Regions from separate parts of the Comamonas piscis genome, predicted to be linked through region 3. Evidence: predicted binding sites of a transcription regulator. Region 3 holds the regulator's gene; each other region holds the start of a gene.
What was found. The regulator sigma-54, encoded in region 3, starts transcription at its own class of promoters, with help from an activator protein. The targets are predictions, from matches to a motif close to TGGCANGNAANCTGCTTT.

Region 1 (4,284 bases), 1.5 Mb from region 3:
CTCCACCGCCAGATGCACATTGGCCCAGCAGGTCAGCCAGGGCAGCAGCGAATGGTTTTGGAACACCACAGCCCGCTGCGGCCCAGGGCCCTTGATCTCGCGGTTGGCGCAGAGCAAGGTGCCTTCGCTGGGGCTGGCCAGCCCGGCAATCAGGTTCAGCAAGGTGGATTTGCCGCAGCCCGAGTGGCCAATCAGGCTGACAAACTCGCCCTGGGCAATCTCCAGGTTGATGCCCTGCAGCGCCTGGAACAGGCCCTTGGCGGTCTTGAAGCTTTGCGCCACCTGCTGCACCTCGATGTACTTGAGGTTGGGGGCTGCGGCCTGGGGGTTGGGATTGACGGTCATGCCTTGACCTCCTCAAAAGTGAATGCGGTGGCCAGGCGGATCAGCGCCCATTCCAGCAGCAGGCCAACGAGGCCAATGACAAAGATCGCAATGATGATGTTCTTGACGTTGAGGTTGTTCCACTCGTCCCAGACCCAAAAGCCAATGCCCACGCCACCGGTCAGCATCTCGGCGGCCACGATCACCAGCCAGGCGGTGCCAACGGCCAGGCGCACGCCCGTCAGCATGTAGGGCAGCACGGCGGGGAAGAGGATGGTGGTGGCAATCTTCCACTCACTCAGGTTCAGCACCCGCGCCACATTCATATAGTCCTGCGGCACGCGCTGCACACCGACGGCCGTGTTGATCACCATCGGCCAGATCGAGCAGATAAAGATGGTCCAGATCGCCGCCGGGTTCGCGCCCTTGAACACCAGCAGGCCAATCGGCAGCCAGGCCAGGGGCGACACCGGGCGCAGCAGGCTGATGACCGGGTTGAACATGCGCGAGAGAAAGTCAAAACGGCCAATCACAAAACCCAGCGGAATACCGACCAGCGCCGCCAGGCCAAAGCCGATGCTCACCCGCTGCAGCGAGGCCAGCACATTCCAGCCCACGCCCTGGTCATTGGGGCCGTTGCGGTAGAAGGGGTCGCGAAAGATCTCCTGCGCCTGCAGCCAGGTCTCCTGCGGGCCGGGGATGCCCGGGTTGCCCTGGGCGACGATGGACCACAGCACCAGCAGCAGGCCAAAGCCCAGCACCGGTGGCAGCAGGCTTTGCACCAAGCTGCCAAAGCGCTGCTGCCAGGCGGCGGCCAGATCGCGCGGGGCCACCGGGGCCGCCGAGGCCAGCACGGCCGGCGCTGCCACCAGGGGCTGGCTTACCGCGCCTGCCGTGGGCAGGCCGCGCGCCATGTGCTCATGGATGGACAAGATCTTGCGCTCGGGCGGGGCCGATGTCGGCAGGGGCGAAACACTCTCTCGCAATGCAGCGGGCATGGGGCTCTCCTTATCAGGCTTTGATCGCAAAGCTGTCGGCGTACTTGGCGGGGTCCGAACCATCCCAGACCTTGCCATCGATCAGCGCGCTGCTGCGCATGTCCGACTTGGGCACGGCAATCTTCAACTGCGTGGCCGCTTCCTTGTACAGGGCGGTCTGGTTGATCTTTTTCGCGACGGCCAGGTAGTCGGGGTGGTTCTTCAGCAAACCCCAGCGCTTGTGCTGGGTGAGGAACCACATGCCATCGGACAGATAGGGGTAGCTGGCCTCGCCATCGGCAAAGAATTTCATGTGGTTCGGGTCGTCCCAGGTCTTGCCCAGGCCATTCTGGTAACGGCCCAGAATGCGCTGGTTGATGGCGTCCACGCTGGTGTTCACATAGGCCTTGCCGGCAATGGTCTCGGCCATCTTCTGCTTGTTCTGCAGGCTGGCATCGATCCAGCGGCCCGCCTCCAGAATGGCCATGGTGACAGCGCGCGCGGTGTTGGGGTGGCGGCTGACAAAATCCTGCGTGCAGCCCAGCACCTTTTCCGGGTGGTCGCGCCAGATGTCCTGGGTGGTGACTGCCGTGATGCCAATGCCATCCATGATCGCGCGGTGGCCCCAGGGCTCGCCCACGCAAAAGCCATCCATATTGCCCACCCGCATATTGGCCACCATCTGCGGCGGCGGCACGGTGATCACTTTCGCATCCTTGAGCGGGTGGATGCCCGCGCTGGCCAGCCAGTAGTAGAGCCACATCGCATGGGTGCCCGTGGGGAAGGTCTGCGCAAAGGTGTATTCGCGCTTCTCGGCGGCCATCAGCTTGGCCAGCGAGGCGGCATCCACCGCGCCCTTGTCGGCCAGTTTTTTGGACAGGGTGATCGCCTGGCCATTGCGGTTGAGCGTCATCAGCACCGCCATGTCCTTTTGCGGGCTGCCCACGCCCAGCTGCACGCCGTAGACCAGGCCGTAGAGCACATGGGCAAAGTGCAGGTCGCCATTGATCAGCTTGTCGCGCACCCCTGCCCAGCTCGCTTCCTTGCTGGGCATGATCTTGACGCCGTACTTCTGGTCCAGGCCCAGCACCGAGGCCATCACCACGCTGGCGCAGTCGGTCAGCGGGATAAAGCCGATGTTGACCTCTTTTTTCTCAGGCGCATCCGAGCCTGCAGCCCAGACACCCTGGTGGCCCAGCGCGCTGTAGACAAAGGTGGCGGCCGCTGCCTGGGCGCCATGGCGCAAGAACCGGCGGCGGGCGGGCGATGCCTCAGTGGCCGGGGCGGTGTCGGTGGTGGGGCGTATCGTCATTCTTGTCAAACTCCATCGAAGGCGTTGCAGATTCCAAAAACAAAAAACGGCGTCCTTCCGCTGATGGCTTGCACCATCAGGAAAGGGACGCCGTTGTCCCGAAATAACTCGCGATTACCGGAAACAGGCCGCCTTTGGCCTGGTTGAGGAGATCAATGCATATTCCATGCCAATTTAAAAAATGCAGTGCTTCACTCTGAAGACGAGACCGCTGCCAGCGCTGCATGCCCGGCACCGTCCCTGCAATGGTGCATTGCAACAGCTGGCTGCTCAATGGCTGCCATGCTTTGGTGCGCGAGGTCGTTGTTGAGGAAGGAAGGATCAGCGGCGCTCGGCAGCAGCAGGCCCAGCAGCCCCAGAGGGCACGGTGGGCACCATGGCCGCCATCGCCAGCACCGCCTCGGCCACTTCCAGCATGCGCTTGTTCTGGTTCATCGCCGTCTGGCGCAGCAGCTGGTAGGCATCGCTCTCGCTGAGCTGGTGCTGGGCCATCAGCAGGCCCTTGGCGCGCTCCAGGGTCTTGCGCTCATGCAGGGCAGTCTTGGCCTCGTGGATCTGGCTCTGCATGGTCTGCAGCCGCTGTGATTGCTGCTGCACCAGCGACAAGATATCGCGCCCCAGCGCCGGTGCGCCCACGGCATCCAGCGACCAGGCATCGGGCGGTGCCGATGCTTCAAAAAAGGCCATACCGCCCTCTGCGGCCCCAGCGACCCCTTCAGCGCCCGGCGGCAGCACCTGCAAGGCCGCCAGCGCTTGCTCCTGCGCCTGCAGCTTGTGCAGGCACAGCACCTGCAGCTCCTGCGCCACCAGGGTCTCCACGCCATGCAGGGCATCCAGCCGGTGGCTGCAGGCGGCAAACCAGTCGGCGCTGCCGCTGCGGCTCAGGCGGCAGCCAGCGGCGGTATGGGCCACGCGGCGCATGCGCTCCACCGCCGCCATGTCAGTATCTCCCGCCACATGGGCCTGCCACAGCAGCAGCACGCGGGCGCTGGCCAGGCTGGCAAACACCTCAAAGCAGCGCTCCTGCGATTCAATCAAATGCAGCCACTGCGCGCGGGCGGGGGGCTGCAGCTGGCCCGAGGCAAAGGCGCTGGTGCCGCAGGCGCGCTCCTGCCCGGCCAGCTCCTTGCCCTGCATCAGGTGGAACAGGGCCACCAGCATGCGCGATATCTCGGGCTCGTTGGCGCTGTCGGCCGCCTCAAACACGACAGCCAGGCAGCCGGCAATCAGCCGCGCAAAGGCATCGGTACATGCAACAGGTGTCAGCCCCCCGGCCTGCACCTGGGCGCGCAGCGCAGGCAGGGCCGCCACGCCTTGCAAGGTATAAGCAATCGCATTGCATAACCGCGCGCCGCTGCCACCTGATGGGTGCGGGCCGAGGCGATCAAGCTCATCGCGCACGTTGGCGATCTGCGCATCCGCCAGCAGCCGCTGGGGCGCCAACAGCTCGGCACCTTGCGCGCCTCCGCTGGCCAGCACCATGTTGGACAGCCCGCGCTCCTTTTGCAGCGCATGCACCAGAGACGACATGGCCACCACCAGCGAGCAGGCCTTGCCCAGCTGTTCCAGCGCAGCCATCTCATGCTGGCGGGCAGCGACCAGAAAATGCAGGGAAGACTTCATAAACGCGCACCACCAATGTAGAGCGCTCTACCCAGCAGGTTTCATGCC
Region 2 (4,284 bases), 350 kb from region 3:
TGTGGCCAGAGCGCGATACCGCTTCCGCATAAGCATCGACTCAGTCCGCGTCGGGGCATAAAAAAAGGCCGGCCGGGTTGTTCACCCGTCCGGCCCCCCAAGGAGTATTCGCAAAAATTAACGTCCGTAGGCCGCTTCGCCGTGGGAGGTGATGTCCAGGCCTTCGCGTTCGGCTTCTTCCGTCACACGCAGACCACCGGTCAGCAAGCCTGCCACCTTGTAGGCAATCCAGGCCACCACACCCGACCACACGATGGTGATCAGCACGCCCTTGGTTTGCACCCAGATTTGGTGGGCCATGTTGTAGCCTTCTGGCTCAACACCGCCCAGGCTAGAGGCGCAGAACACGCCGGTCAGGATGGCACCCAGGATACCGCCCACACCGTGTACACCGAAGACGTCGCAGGTGTCATCAGCCTTCAGCAGGCGCTTGAGACCCGAGACACCCCACAGGCACAGAGCACCGGCGAGCAGACCCATCACGATGGCACCCATGGGGCCGACAAAACCAGCTGCCGGGGTGATGACCACCAGGCCACCGACGGCACCGGAAGCGGCACCCAGCATCGAAGGCTTGCCCTTGTGCAGGGTTTCGCAGACCAACCAGCTCACACAGGCTGCGCCGGTGGCGACGATGGTGTTGATGAAGGCCAGGCCCGCAATACCGTTGGCAGCACCCGCCGAGCCGGCGTTAAAGCCAAACCAGCCCACCCACAGCAGCGATGCGCCCACCATGGTCAGAGTCAGGTTGTGCGGAGCCAGCGCTTCGCGGCCAAAGCCCAGGCGCTTACCCAGCACATAGGAGCCCACCAGACCGGCCACACCGGCGTTGATGTGCACAACGGTGCCGCCAGCAAAGTCCAGCGCGCCATCCTTGCCCAGCAGACCACCGCCCCAGACCATGTGGGCAATCGGCAGGTAGCTGAAGGTGAACCACAGCACCGCGAAGATCATCACGGCAGCGAACTTGATGCGCTCGGCAAAGGCACCGACGATCAGCGCCACGGTAATGGCAGCGAACGTGGCCTGGAAGGACACGAACACATACTCAGGCACCGTCGCCATCGCACCGGACAACGTATCCGGCGTGATGCCCATCAGGAACACCTTGCCAAAGTCACCGAAGAAGTTGCCTTCGCCGGAGAAGGTCAGCGAGTAGCCGTAGATGGTCCATAGCACCGTGATCAGCGAAAAGATCGTGAACACCTGGGCCAGCACCGACAGCATGTTCTTGCTGCGCACCAGGCCGCCGTAGAACAGCGCCAGACCGGGGATGACCATCAGGATCACCAGCATGGTCGAGGTCATGATCCAGGCGGTATCGCCTGCGTTCAAAACGGGAGCTGCAGCTTCGGCCGCAGCCGCGTTGCCCGCAGTGGCCAGTGCCACCGCCGCCAGCCCTGCCAAGGAAAGTAGTCGTCTCATGTTGTTCACACCTTCAAGATAAATTGGCTTGTTGCGCGCGCTGTGCCAGCGCGGAGCGCTGTTTTTTTAGATAGCGTTCGGGCCGGTTTCACCGGTACGGATACGCACCACCTGCTCCAGCGGAGAGACAAAGATCTTGCCGTCGCCGATCTTGCCGGTACGCGCTGCGTTCTCGATCGCCTCGATCACCCGGTCCACCAGGTCCTCGGCCACCGCGATCTCCAGCTTCACCTTGGGCAGAAAATCCACCACATACTCGGCACCGCGGTACAGCTCGGTATGGCCCTTTTGGCGGCCAAAGCCCTTGACCTCGCTCACGGTGATGCCTTGCACCCCAATATCGGACAGCGCCTCACGCACTTCATCGAGCTTGAAGGGCTTGATCACCGCCACTACCAGTTTCATGTTCATAGGTTCTCCTGTCGTCACTTATTGCAGCGGCGCTGCATCAAAAAGCCTTGGTCAGCGACACAATCGCGCGACCCTTGTTCACAAAGCCAAAGGCACCCGTCTTGTTAGCGCCCACCCAGGCAGCGCTGAGCGAGAAGCCGTCACCCAGGTCATAGGCACCGCCCACGCTGTAGTCCAGGTAGTTGGGCACGCCCAGGTCCTTGATGTCGCTGGAAAAGCGCGTGTAACCCACGGCCAGCTTCAAGGTCGTCTTGGGCGCCACCTCTTGTGCAAATGCCACATTCAGGTAGCCGGTGTTGCGGCCCTTGTACGTGCTGTCGTACTTGGTGCCGGCCCAGCCAAAGTAATCCTTCGATACCGTGTGCGAGTACTTCACGGTCACGGGCCCGTAGGTACCCGAGCCATACAGCTCAGTGGTGTTGCCCAGCGTGTTGCCCGGGTAGACATAGGTCAGCAGACCCAGGTCCCAGTCCACATCGGCCGCCTTGAACTTGTAGCCACCGTAGAAATCCATCTCCAGCTTGTTGTTGTCGAGCCAGTCGACGGTGGAGTTCCAGTTACCCACATAAAAGCCGCTATCGCCAAAGGCGTAGTCGACCCCTCCCTGGAGTGCTGGCTTGACCCACTGGGCACTAGAGGACTTCTGGTCCTGACCACGGAACTTGTAGTTCGTGGTCACGCTCACGTTGGCGGTCAGCTGCGCGCTTGCCACCATCGGCAGCGCCAGGAACGCTGCACCTGCCACCACCATCCAGCCTCTGTTGCTCATTGCCATTGCCACACTCCTTGTTGATGAATTCGACCCATCCGTTTGTGGCAAGCACAATGCACAGAGCGTGCCAATCTCCGCGCCACCTGCTGCGTTGTGCGCACCAGACAAGCGCGGCGCGCTATGTTTTTTTGCAAATGCTTACGTTCTGAGCCGCAACGGGGCGCTCCGGGGTGATCGGCGGCAGGCTTGGGCCAGGGGCCAGACCGCCCCGGGGCTGTCGCCCTTGTCCCCAAAACCGACTTTTGCGATGCTGGCTGCAGCCGTGCCTCCAAGAGGTGCTTAGCAATGCACCAAAACGGTGCGCAACCACAAGGAAGCCAGCCCATGAGTCTCGCCGTGGTGCACAGCCGGGCCCTGGTCGGGCTCACCGGCCATCCCGTCAGCGTCGAAGTCCATCTGGCCAATGGCCTGCCCAGCTTCACCCTGGTCGGCCTGGCCGATCTGGAAGTGAAGGAAGCCCGCGAGCGCGTGCGCTCGGCGCTGCAGAACAGCGGGCTGGAGTTTCCGCACAACAAGCGCATCACCGTCAACCTGGCCCCGGCCGATCTGCCCAAGGAATCGGGCCGCTACGACCTGGCCATCGCGGTCGGCATTCTGGCGGCCAGCGGCGCCATCGATGCGGACCGGCTCAACCACTACGAGTTTGCTGGCGAACTGTCGCTGTCTGGCGCCTTGCGGCCGGTGCGCGGCGCGCTTGCTGCGAGCATGGATCTGCACCAGCGCGGCCAGCATGTGCGCCAGGTGCTGCCCCCGGGCAGTGCAGAAGATGCTGCCCTGGTGCCCGATGCCGAGGTCTACCGCGCCAGCCACCTGATGGACGTGGTGCAGCACTTTGCGCCGCAGGCCGCCCACGCCGAGCCCGATGCAGCGCCCAGCCAGTGGCAGCGCATGCCCGCCCAGAGCCGGCCGCCGGAGGCGCTTGGCGCCGACATGGCCGACGTCAAAGGCCAGACCGCCAGCAAGCGCGTGCTGGAGATCGCTGCCTGCGGCGGCCACAACCTGCTGATGCTGGGCGCACCGGGCGCTGGCAAATCGATGCTGGCCCAGCGCTTTGCCGGCCTGCTGCCTGCGCTGAGCGTGGCCGAGGCGCTGGAGAACGCTGCCGTGCACAGCCTGGTCGGCGCCTTTGATGCCCGCAGCTGGGGCCAGCGCACCACGATGGCGCCCCACCACACCGCCAGCGCCGTGGCCCTGGTGGGCGGCGGCAGCCCGCCCCGGCCCGGTGCGATATCGCTGGCCCATTGCGGTGTGCTGTTTTTGGATGAGCTTCCTGAATTTCCGCGCAGCGCGCTGGAAGCACTGCGCGAGCCGCTGGAGACCGGCCAGATCAGCATTGCCCGCGCCGCGCAGCAGGCCACCTTCCCCGCCCGCTTTCAGCTCATCGCCGCGATGAACCCCTGCCCCTGCGGTTTTCGGGGCTCGCGCCAGCGCGCCTGCCGCTGCTCGCCCGACCAGGTCAGCCGCTACCAGGCGCGCATCAGCGGCCCCCTGCTCGACCGCATCGACCTGCACCTGGAAGTCAGCCCCCTGCCCGCCGATGAGCTGCTCACCGCCCCGGCCGGCGAATCGACCGCCGCCATCCGCGAGCGGGTAACCGCCGCCCGCGCCCGCTCACTGCAGCGCCAAGGCATGCTGAACCAGCAGCTGCAAGGCCAGGCGCTCGACGCCCACTGCCA
Region 3 (4,284 bases):
CACCTTTGTGCCCCAGCAAAAAATCTACTTTGCGCTGGAGTCCATGGGCCTGATCCCTGAAGTGCATGTCAAGGTCTTCCGCGCGATCCATGTGGAGCGCCAACGCCTGAACAAGGACGACGAGATCTTCGCCTGGATGGACAAGAATGGCGTGAACCTCGCCAAGTTCAAAGAGGCCTACAATTCCTTCAGCGTGGCGGGCCAAGTGCGCAAGGCCACCCAGCTGCAAGAATCCTACGGCGTCGAAGGTGTGCCATCCTTGGGCGTGGCCGGCAAGTACTACACCGACGGCACCCGTGCCGGCTCGATGGGCAATGTGCTGCAAGTGGTCGAGTTCCTGGCGACACAAGGCTGAGCGAACTTACGCGACACCTAGGTGAAGCCCGCCCTGGCGGGCTTTTTTGTGCTTAAAACGGTTCAACGCTCCAGCATGGCTACAATGGGGCAGAGCAAGATTCATGCCTTTATGAGACACCGTATTTTTAACTCCTTGTTGGTGGCGGCCATGCTGGCCTTGCCGCTGCTGTCGCATGCTGAGCGTGCCGACCGTACCAAGCCCATGAACATCGAGGCGGACGATGGCCGCCACGATGAACTGAAGCAAACCAGCGTGTTTACCGGCAATGTGGTGGTGACCAAGGGCACCATCATCATTCGCGGTGCGCAGTTGACCGTCAGCCAGGACCGCGACGGCTTCCAGCATGGCGTGGTGACTGCTGCTCCGGGCAAGCTGGCGTTCTTCCGCCAAAAGCGGGACTCGGCACCGGGCGCGCCCGACGAGTTCGTTGAAGGCGAAGGTGAGGTCATCACCTACAACGGTCGCGATGACACCGTGCATTTTGAGCGCCGTGGCGAGCTGCGCCGCTACCGCGAGACCACCTTGACCGACCAGGTCAGTGGCCCGCTGATCACCTACAACAACCTGACCGACACCTTTACCGTGGTCGGCCAGAAAGGCGCGCAAGCCAGCGATCCCAAGCCCGGCGCTGCGAAAAACGGCCGCGTGCGCGTGATCCTGACGCCCAAGGCGGACGACAAGGCCAGCACCCCGGCCAAGCCCGCAGCGGACGACAAGACCCCCTTGCGCCCCAGCACCCAACTGAACGACGGAGCCAAGTAACCGTGGCAGAGAACTCCTCGACCATTTCCGTCAATGCCCGGGTCGCCAACAGCGACCACCGCAGCCAGCTGGAGGTGTTGCACCTGGAGAAGTCCTATGGCAGCCGCAAGGTGGTCAAGGATGTGTCGCTGTCGGTGCGCAAAGGCGAAGTGGTGGGTTTGCTCGGCCCCAATGGTGCTGGCAAAACCACCTCGTTCTACATGATCGTGGGCCTGGTGCGCAGCGATGGCGGAGACATCCGCATCGATGGCCAGTCGGTCGCCGATATGCCGATCCACCAGCGCTCGCAGCTGGGCCTGTCCTACCTGCCGCAGGAGGCATCGATCTTCCGCAAGCTCAGCGTGCAGGACAATGTGCGCGCCGTGCTGGAGCTGCAAAAGGACGAGCATGGCAAGTCGCTGTCGCGCGCCGAGGTCGAGCGCCAGCTCACCGCGCTGCTGCAGGAGCTGCGCGTCGAGCACCTGCGCGAGTCGCCCTCCGTGGCGCTGTCCGGTGGCGAGCGCCGCCGGGTCGAGATCGCCCGCGCGCTGGCGACCCAGCCCCGTTTCATCCTGCTCGACGAGCCCTTTGCCGGTATCGACCCGATTGCGGTGATCGAGATCCAGCGCATTGTCGCCTTCCTGAAAGAGCGCGGCATCGGCGTGCTAATCACCGACCACAATGTGCGCGAAACCCTGGGCATCTGTGACCACGCCTGCATCATCAGCGATGGCAAGGTGCTGGCCGCAGGCACGCCGCAAGAGATTGTGGAGAACGCCGAGGTGCGGAGGGTCTATCTGGGTGAGCACTTCCGTATGTGACGCCGCACGCCCGGGCGGGCGTGCCAGCCAAGATACCGCCTTGCGCCGCCGGGCCGCTGGGGCTTGTCGGATGCCATCTGCCGTGGTCGGCACGGAGGCGCTGCCATGATGCCTTCGCTGTCACTGCGTGTATCGCAGAGCCTGACCCTCACGCCGCAATTGCAGCAGTCCATCCGTCTGCTGCAGCTGTCCACCCAAGAGCTGACGCAGGAAGTCGAGCAAATGCTCGATGAAAACCCGTTTCTGGAACGCGAAGGCGATGACGCTGTTGATTCGGAACGGGCGGAAGCACCGGCCCAAGACACCAGCGAGGGCACCGAGACCGCCGCTGTGGGCGACAAAGCCACCGAGACCACTGCCAGCACCGACACCAGCAGCGCGAGCGATTTCGAGGCGGGTCCTTCCGACCTGCCTTTGGATTTTGGCGCGGGCAAGGAAACGGGCGTTGATGCGGAAGCCGCTTCCGGCGACTCGGCCTCGGACTGGGAAGAGTGGGGGGGCGACCTGCCCGCGCGCTCCAGTGCGGGCTCGGGCGATGACGACGATGAAGCGCCGCTGTCCGACCGGCGTTCCGAGCACCTGAGCCTGCAGGATGTGCTGCACCGCCAGGCGCTGTCACTGCGTTTGTGCCAGGAGGGCCAGGCCGCACTCTATTTCTTGATCGAATCGCTGAACGACGACGGCTATCTGGAAGAGACCTTGGCCGAGCTGGCGCAAAGCTTTGGCGATGCCAGCGACCCCGAGCGCTATGAAGCGCTGCTCCACCACCTCACGGTCGCGCTGCGCTTGCTGCAAAGCCTGGAACCCCTTGGGGTGGGTGCACGCAACCTGTCTGAGTGCATGCAGCTGCAGATCAAGGCGCGGCAACGCCTGCTGGATGAAGAAGGCTCGGACACCCCCGAGGCCGATGCACTGGCGCTGGAAACGGCTTTGCTGGTCTGCCAGGAATCACTCGATCTGCTGGCGCGCCGCGATGTGCGCAAGCTGATGCAGCTGACAGGCTGCAACGAAGCGGCAGTGCGCAGCGCGCTGGTCTTGATCGCCAAGTTGGAGCCCCGGCCCGGCCGCCCCTATGCGGATGTGGACCGCAATGCCATCATTCCCGATGTCATCGTGCGCCCCAGCAATGAGCGCGGTTTGCCGGTGCCCGGCTTCAGCGTGCAGCTCAATGCCGAAGTGATGCCGCGCCTGCGCGTGCAGGATGTCTATGCCAATGCCTTGCGCAGCCACAAGGGCAGCGAAGGCCATGGCGCCTTGCAGCAGCGCCTGCAGGAGGCGCGCTGGTTCATCAAGAACATCCAGCAGCGCTTTGACACCATCTTGCGCGTGTCGCAGGCCATTGTGGAGCGGCAGCGCAATTTCTTTGTGCATGGCGAGCTGGCCATGCGCCCCATGGTGCTGCGCGAGATCGCCGATGAGCTGGGTTTGCACGAGTCCACCATCAGCCGCGTGACCACCGCCAAGTACATGGCCACGCCGCAGGGTACCTTTGAGCTGAAGTACTTCTTTGGCTCAGGCCTGGGTACCGAGACCGGCGGCAGCGCCTCCAGTACCGCCGTCAAGGCGCTGATCAAGCAACTGCTGGACGAGGAAAGCGCCAAGAAGCCGCTGTCGGACGCAAAAATCGCCGATCTGCTGCAGGCCCAGGGCATTGAATGCGCGCGCCGCACGGTGGCCAAATACCGTGAAGCAATGCGCATCCCGCCCGCCAGTTTGCGCAAGGCGCTGTAGGCGTTGTTGGCGCAGCGGGCTCAAGGCCCAGCGCATAAAAAAACCGCAGTTCGTTGAACTGCGGTTTTTGCGTTGAGACGGCGCCAGTTTACTTGGGCCAGAGCCACCAGATAAACAAGGCCAGCACGGCCAGCATCAGGCCGAACTTGGTCAGCTTGTAGGCCGTCTTGTTCCAGGCCTTGAAGCGGCGGCGGTACTGGCCCATGTAGAACGACACCTTGAAGATGCGGCTGATAAAGCCGCGCGGATCGCCTTCGTTGTTGGGCGAGCTGGCAGCAGCCACCACATGCGTGCCCAGCCAGCGGTTGAGCCACTGCGCAAAGCCATTGGTCATGGGGCGCTCGACATCGCAGAACAGCACGATGCGGTTGCCCTCGGACCGGTTCTCGGCCCAATGCATAAAGGTCTCGTCAAAAATCACGCCTTCGCCCTCGCGCCAGCTGTAGGGCGTGCCATCGACTTCGATCATGCAGCGGTCGTCATTGGGCGCCAGAACGGCCAGGTGGTAGCGCAGCGAGCCGGCATAGGGATCGCGGTGAAGGTTGAGCTTGGCGCCGGGCGGCAGCTCAGCAAACATGGCGGCCTTGATGCCGGGGATCGATTGCACCAGTGCGCTGGTCTTGGGGCAGAGCT
Region 4 (4,284 bases), 1.7 Mb from region 3:
TGCCCCGATGACCGAACTTGCCGCAACGCCAATGCCGAACCGCTTTGCACAGTTCTATGCATTGACCAAACCCAAGGTGGTGCAGCTGATTGTGTTTTGCGCGCTGATCGGCATGGTGCTGGCCGTTCCTGGCGTGCCGTCTGGCGCGGAGCTGCTGCGCATGCTGGTCGCTTGCGTGGGCATCTGGCTGGTGGCAGGCGCTGCCGCCGCCTTCAACTGCCTGGTGGAGCAAAGCATTGATGCGCGCATGAAGCGCACCGCCTGGCGCCCCACCGCGCGGGGCGAGCTGTCCAACCGCCAGACCCTGTTGTTCTCTGCCTCGCTGTGTATCGCCGGCTCGGCGATCCTGATCATCTGGATCAATGCCATCACCATGTGGCTGACCTTTGCCACCTTTGTCGGCTACGCCATCATCTACACGGTGATCCTCAAGCCGCTGACGCCGCAGAACATCGTGATTGGCGGCGCATCAGGCGCCATGCCGCCGGTGCTGGGCTGGGCCGCGATGACCGGTGATGTCTCGCCCCAGGCGCTGCTGCTGTTCCTGATCATCTTCCTGTGGACGCCCCCGCATTTTTGGGCGCTGGCGCTGTACCGGGTCGAAGACTACCGCAAGTCCGGCCTGCCGATGCTGCCGGTCACCCATGGGAACTATTACACCCGCGTGCAGGTCTTGCTCTACACCGTGGTCTTGTTTGCCGCCGGCCTGCTGCCCTTCATCATCCAGATGAGCTCCTGGATCTACCTGGTGGCTGCCGTGGTGCTGGGTGCCGGGTTCTTTGGCTATGCCTTTGCGCTGTGGCGCAATTACTCCGACGCGCTGGCACGCAAGACTTTCCGTTTTTCACTGGTCTACCTCAGCCTGCTGTTTGCGGCCTTGTTGGTAGACCACTATGTGACCTGGTAACTCTGCAATGAACAAGCGCAATGCTCTTCGCTGGCTGGCCGGCTCGGCCGTAGTGGCCTCGACCGGCGGTTTTCTGACCGCCTGCAAATCCAAGGCCGATTTCAACGCCATTGATCTGACGGGCAGCAAAGAGTATGGGCAGGATTTCTCCATGCCCGACCAGCATGGCCAGCGCCGCAGCATGGCGGATTTCAAAGGCAAGGTCGTGCTGGTGTTCTTTGGTTTCACCCAGTGCCCCGATGTCTGCCCCACCACCTTGGGCGACCTGGCCGCCGTCAAGCAAAAGCTCGGCGCCAAGGGCGACAAGCTGCAGGTGATCTTTGCCTCGGTCGATCCCTCGCGGGACACGCCCGAGATTCTGCAGGCCTACCTGGCCAACTTTGACCCGAGCTTTCTGGCGCTGCGCGGCAGCGATGAGGAAACGGCCAAGATGGCCAAGGACTTCAAGGTCTATTACAAGCGGGTGGACGGCCAGACCCCTGGCAGCTACACGATGGACCACACTGCGGGCGACTACATCTTTGACCCGGAAGGCCGCCTGCGCCTGTACAGTCGCTATGGCACGCCCGTCGATACCCTCGCCAAAGATATCGAGCAGCTGATCGACGGCGCTTAAACGCTCACATCGACCAGATGCGCGGGCGCTGCGCCGGCAGCCCCATCAGGCTGCTGCGCCAGTGGCCCCATACCGTCTTCCATAACTGCATCGCCGGCTCCACCACCGGGGCCAGGCCGCGCAGCACCAGCATATGCGCATTCGGGGCGGTCACCCCTGCCATGACCTCCGCCGGTGCCGCTTCCAGCAACAGCTGCGTGCTCTCCAACAACGCCTCGCGCTGCGTGCGCGGTATGGGCGAGCCGCAGGCATAGACCAGACTCGCCATGCAGCGCTGCCCCGCCAGGCCCAACTGACCGTTGAGCAGCAAGTGGTCATCGGCGCGGATGCGACCTCTTTCTAAAAAATGCCCTGGCCATGCAATGTGCTGCGAAAACACCCCTTCTACAAAAGGCTGGCCCGCCAGCGGCAAGCCGAGCGCGGTGATATCCCAGGTCAGCAACTGCGCATCGGGCGCCAGTTCCATCTGCAGCTCGTTCGCGGCATCGCAGGCGTTGTAGGCAATGGCTTCCAGCGGCAGCCATTCCAGCCGGGCACCGGCCTGCAACTGCAGCCGGGTGCGCTGCAAGGCCGGTTGGCCATTGGTCTTGTAAAAGCGTGTCGCCCCTGGCGTGGTCACCAGTGCTTGGGCGCCTGCACCTACCTCGACCGAGATATCCAGCACATCGCCGCCCACCAACCCGCCCGGTGGATGTACCAGCACGTTGTGGCAAATGCCCGGGCCTTCGGGGTAGAGGCTTTTTAAAATGCGCAAAGGGCCATCGTGGCTGAACTGCACCGAGGTCTTGCCCGCCTGCAGGCCATAGCGCAGGTCGAGTTGGGCATGCCAGCTCATGGCCGTCGCGCACGGTGGCTATGGCATGGGCGGCAAGGCCCTGGGGCGGGGATTGGGTGCAATTGGGGGGCGAGAGGCATGCCAGGGCTCTGCAAGCCACGTGCCAGGTTCTGCACCGCTATGGGCTGCCGTGTGTGCCTATTTGGTGCGCAGCGGCTGCCGGTGCTGCGTTGTGGTGCCGATGGCAGTGCGCTGGCACAGAAAGCGTGCAGGGTGCGATGCCCTGCCGTGATTGGCATGTGCCTTGCTTTGCTCTCGGCATGGAACTGACACCTCGCGAAAAAGACAAGCTGCTGATCTTTACCGCCGCCTTGCTGGCCGAGCGGCGCCTGGCCCGGGGGCTCAAGCTGAACTACCCCGAGGCGGTGGCGCTGATCAGCGCCTTTGTGATGGAAGGTGCGCGCGATGGCCGTACCGTCGCCCAGCTGATGAGCGCCGGCCGCTCGGTGCTGACCCGTGCCGATGTGATGGAGGGCATCCCCGAGATGATTGCCGATATCCAGATCGAGGCCACCTTTCCCGATGGCACCAAGCTCGTCACCGTGCATGAGCCGATTGCCTGATTCCCCTCCTTTCCCTGCGCAAGCAAGCACCATGAAACTCCATAAATTCTCTGCCGCTCTGGCCACCGCCGCTGCCGCCATGCCTTTGTCAGCCCTCGCCCATGTGGGCGCCGATGGTGGTGACCACCACAGCTTTTTGAGCAGCTTTGGCCATGCCTTTGCCCACCCCTTTACCGGCGCCGACCATATGGCCGCGATGCTGGCGGTAGGCGCCTGGAGCGCGCTGACCGTGACGCCGGCCTGGCGCGCACCGGCCGCCTTTGTGGCCTTGCTGGTGGCCGGCGCACTGGCCGGATTTTCCGGGCTATGGGTACCAGGTGTGGAGCCGATGATTGCCGCATCGGTGCTGGTGCTGGGCTTGCTGGTAGCCGTGCAAAAGCAGATGCCCTGGGTACTGGCCGCTGCGCTGGCGGGGGTGTTTGCGTTCTTCCACGGGGCGGCACACGGCTTTGAGCTGGCGGGCGACACTGCGTTGGCATCGGTGGGCGCGCTGGCAGGCATGGCGCTGGGCTCAGCCTTGCTGCATGTGGGCGGCTTGGTGCTGGGCAAGGCCCTGATGCAGCGCCACCGCTGGCTGGCCAAGGTAGCGGGCGGGGCCACCGCGGTCTTGGGCGCCGTCATGCTGACGCGTTTGGCCTGACGAGGAGCCGCACGATGATCCCAGGTGAACTGCTGCTGGACGACGGCGAACATCTACTGAACCCCGGGCGCCGCACCACCACGGTGGTGGTACACAACGCCAGCGACCGGCCGATCCAGGTCGGCTCGCACTACCACTTTGCCGAGACCAATGCCGGCCTGGTGTTTGACCGCCAGGCAGCCCATGGCATGCGCCTGCATATTGCCAGCGGTATGGCGGTGCGCTTTGAGCCCGGCCAGCAGCGCACCGTGGAGCTGGTGGACATTGGCGGCGACCGGCAGATCTACGGCTTTCGCGGCCTGGTGCAAGGAGCGCTGGAATGATGCGCGGCACGCAGCCTGCTGGCTTGGGTACTAAGACTGGATGGTTCTGATGGCAACGATGGACAGACGCGCATACGCAGAAACCTATGGGCCCACGGTGGGTGACCGCCTGCGCCTGGCCGATACCGCGCTGATCGTGGAAGTGGAGCAGGACTTCACCCTGCGGGCCGGTGGCTATGGCGAAGAGGTGAAGTTTGGCGGTGGCAAGACCATCCGCGACGGCATGGCGCAAAGCCAGCGCAGCAGCGCGCAAGGCGCGATGGACACGGTGTTGACCAATGCGCTGATCATCGACCACTGGGGCATTGTCAAGGCGGACATTGGCCTCAAGGCCGGCCGCATTGCCGCGATCGGCAAGGCCGGCAACCCGGACACGCAACCGGGCGTGGACATCACCATT

Region 1: a site for sigma-54 is predicted at 2,768-2,785, ahead of HS961_RS06215 (CmpA/NrtA family ABC transporter substrate-binding protein). Genes of this name have one in related genera too.
Region 2: a site for sigma-54 is predicted at 2,661-2,678, ahead of HS961_RS01440 (TorF family putative porin). Genes of this name have one in related genera too.
Region 4: a site for sigma-54 is predicted at 2,592-2,609, ahead of HS961_RS07275 (urease subunit gamma). Genes of this name have one in related genera too.

The regions. Positions count from the first base shown of each region.
Region 1 is NZ_CP058554.1:1,391,973-1,396,256, reverse strand. Features, by position in the region: gene HS961_RS06225 (ABC transporter ATP-binding protein) at 1-345, opposite strand, end outside; gene ntrB (nitrate ABC transporter permease) at 342-1,238, opposite strand; gene HS961_RS06215 (CmpA/NrtA family ABC transporter substrate-binding protein) at 1,336-2,613, opposite strand; gene HS961_RS06210 (nitrate regulatory protein) at 2,935-4,236, opposite strand.
Region 2 is NZ_CP058554.1:288,797-293,080, forward strand. Features, by position in the region: gene HS961_RS01425 (aminotransferase class V-fold PLP-dependent enzyme) at 1-32, shown strand, start outside; gene HS961_RS01430 (ammonium transporter) at 118-1,425, opposite strand; gene glnK (P-II family nitrogen regulator) at 1,492-1,830, opposite strand; gene HS961_RS01440 (TorF family putative porin) at 1,874-2,605, opposite strand; gene HS961_RS01445 (YifB family Mg chelatase-like AAA ATPase) at 2,933-4,284, shown strand, end outside.
Region 3 is NZ_CP058554.1:5,140,815-5,145,098, reverse strand. Features, by position in the region: gene HS961_RS23265 (thiol:disulfide interchange protein DsbA/DsbL) at 1-355, shown strand, start outside; gene lptA (lipopolysaccharide transport periplasmic protein LptA) at 467-1,120, shown strand; gene lptB (LPS export ABC transporter ATP-binding protein) at 1,144-1,920, shown strand; gene rpoN (RNA polymerase factor sigma-54) at 2,026-3,651, shown strand; gene HS961_RS23245 (aspartyl/asparaginyl beta-hydroxylase domain-containing protein) at 3,740-4,284, opposite strand, start outside.
Region 4 is NZ_CP058554.1:1,629,859-1,634,142, forward strand. Features, by position in the region: gene cyoE (heme o synthase) at 8-907, shown strand; gene HS961_RS07265 (SCO family protein) at 915-1,523, shown strand; gene HS961_RS07270 (urease accessory protein UreD) at 1,528-2,358, opposite strand; gene HS961_RS07275 (urease subunit gamma) at 2,619-2,921, shown strand; gene HS961_RS07280 (HupE/UreJ family protein) at 2,953-3,561, shown strand; gene HS961_RS07285 (urease subunit beta) at 3,576-3,884, shown strand; gene ureC (urease subunit alpha) at 3,934-4,284, shown strand, end outside.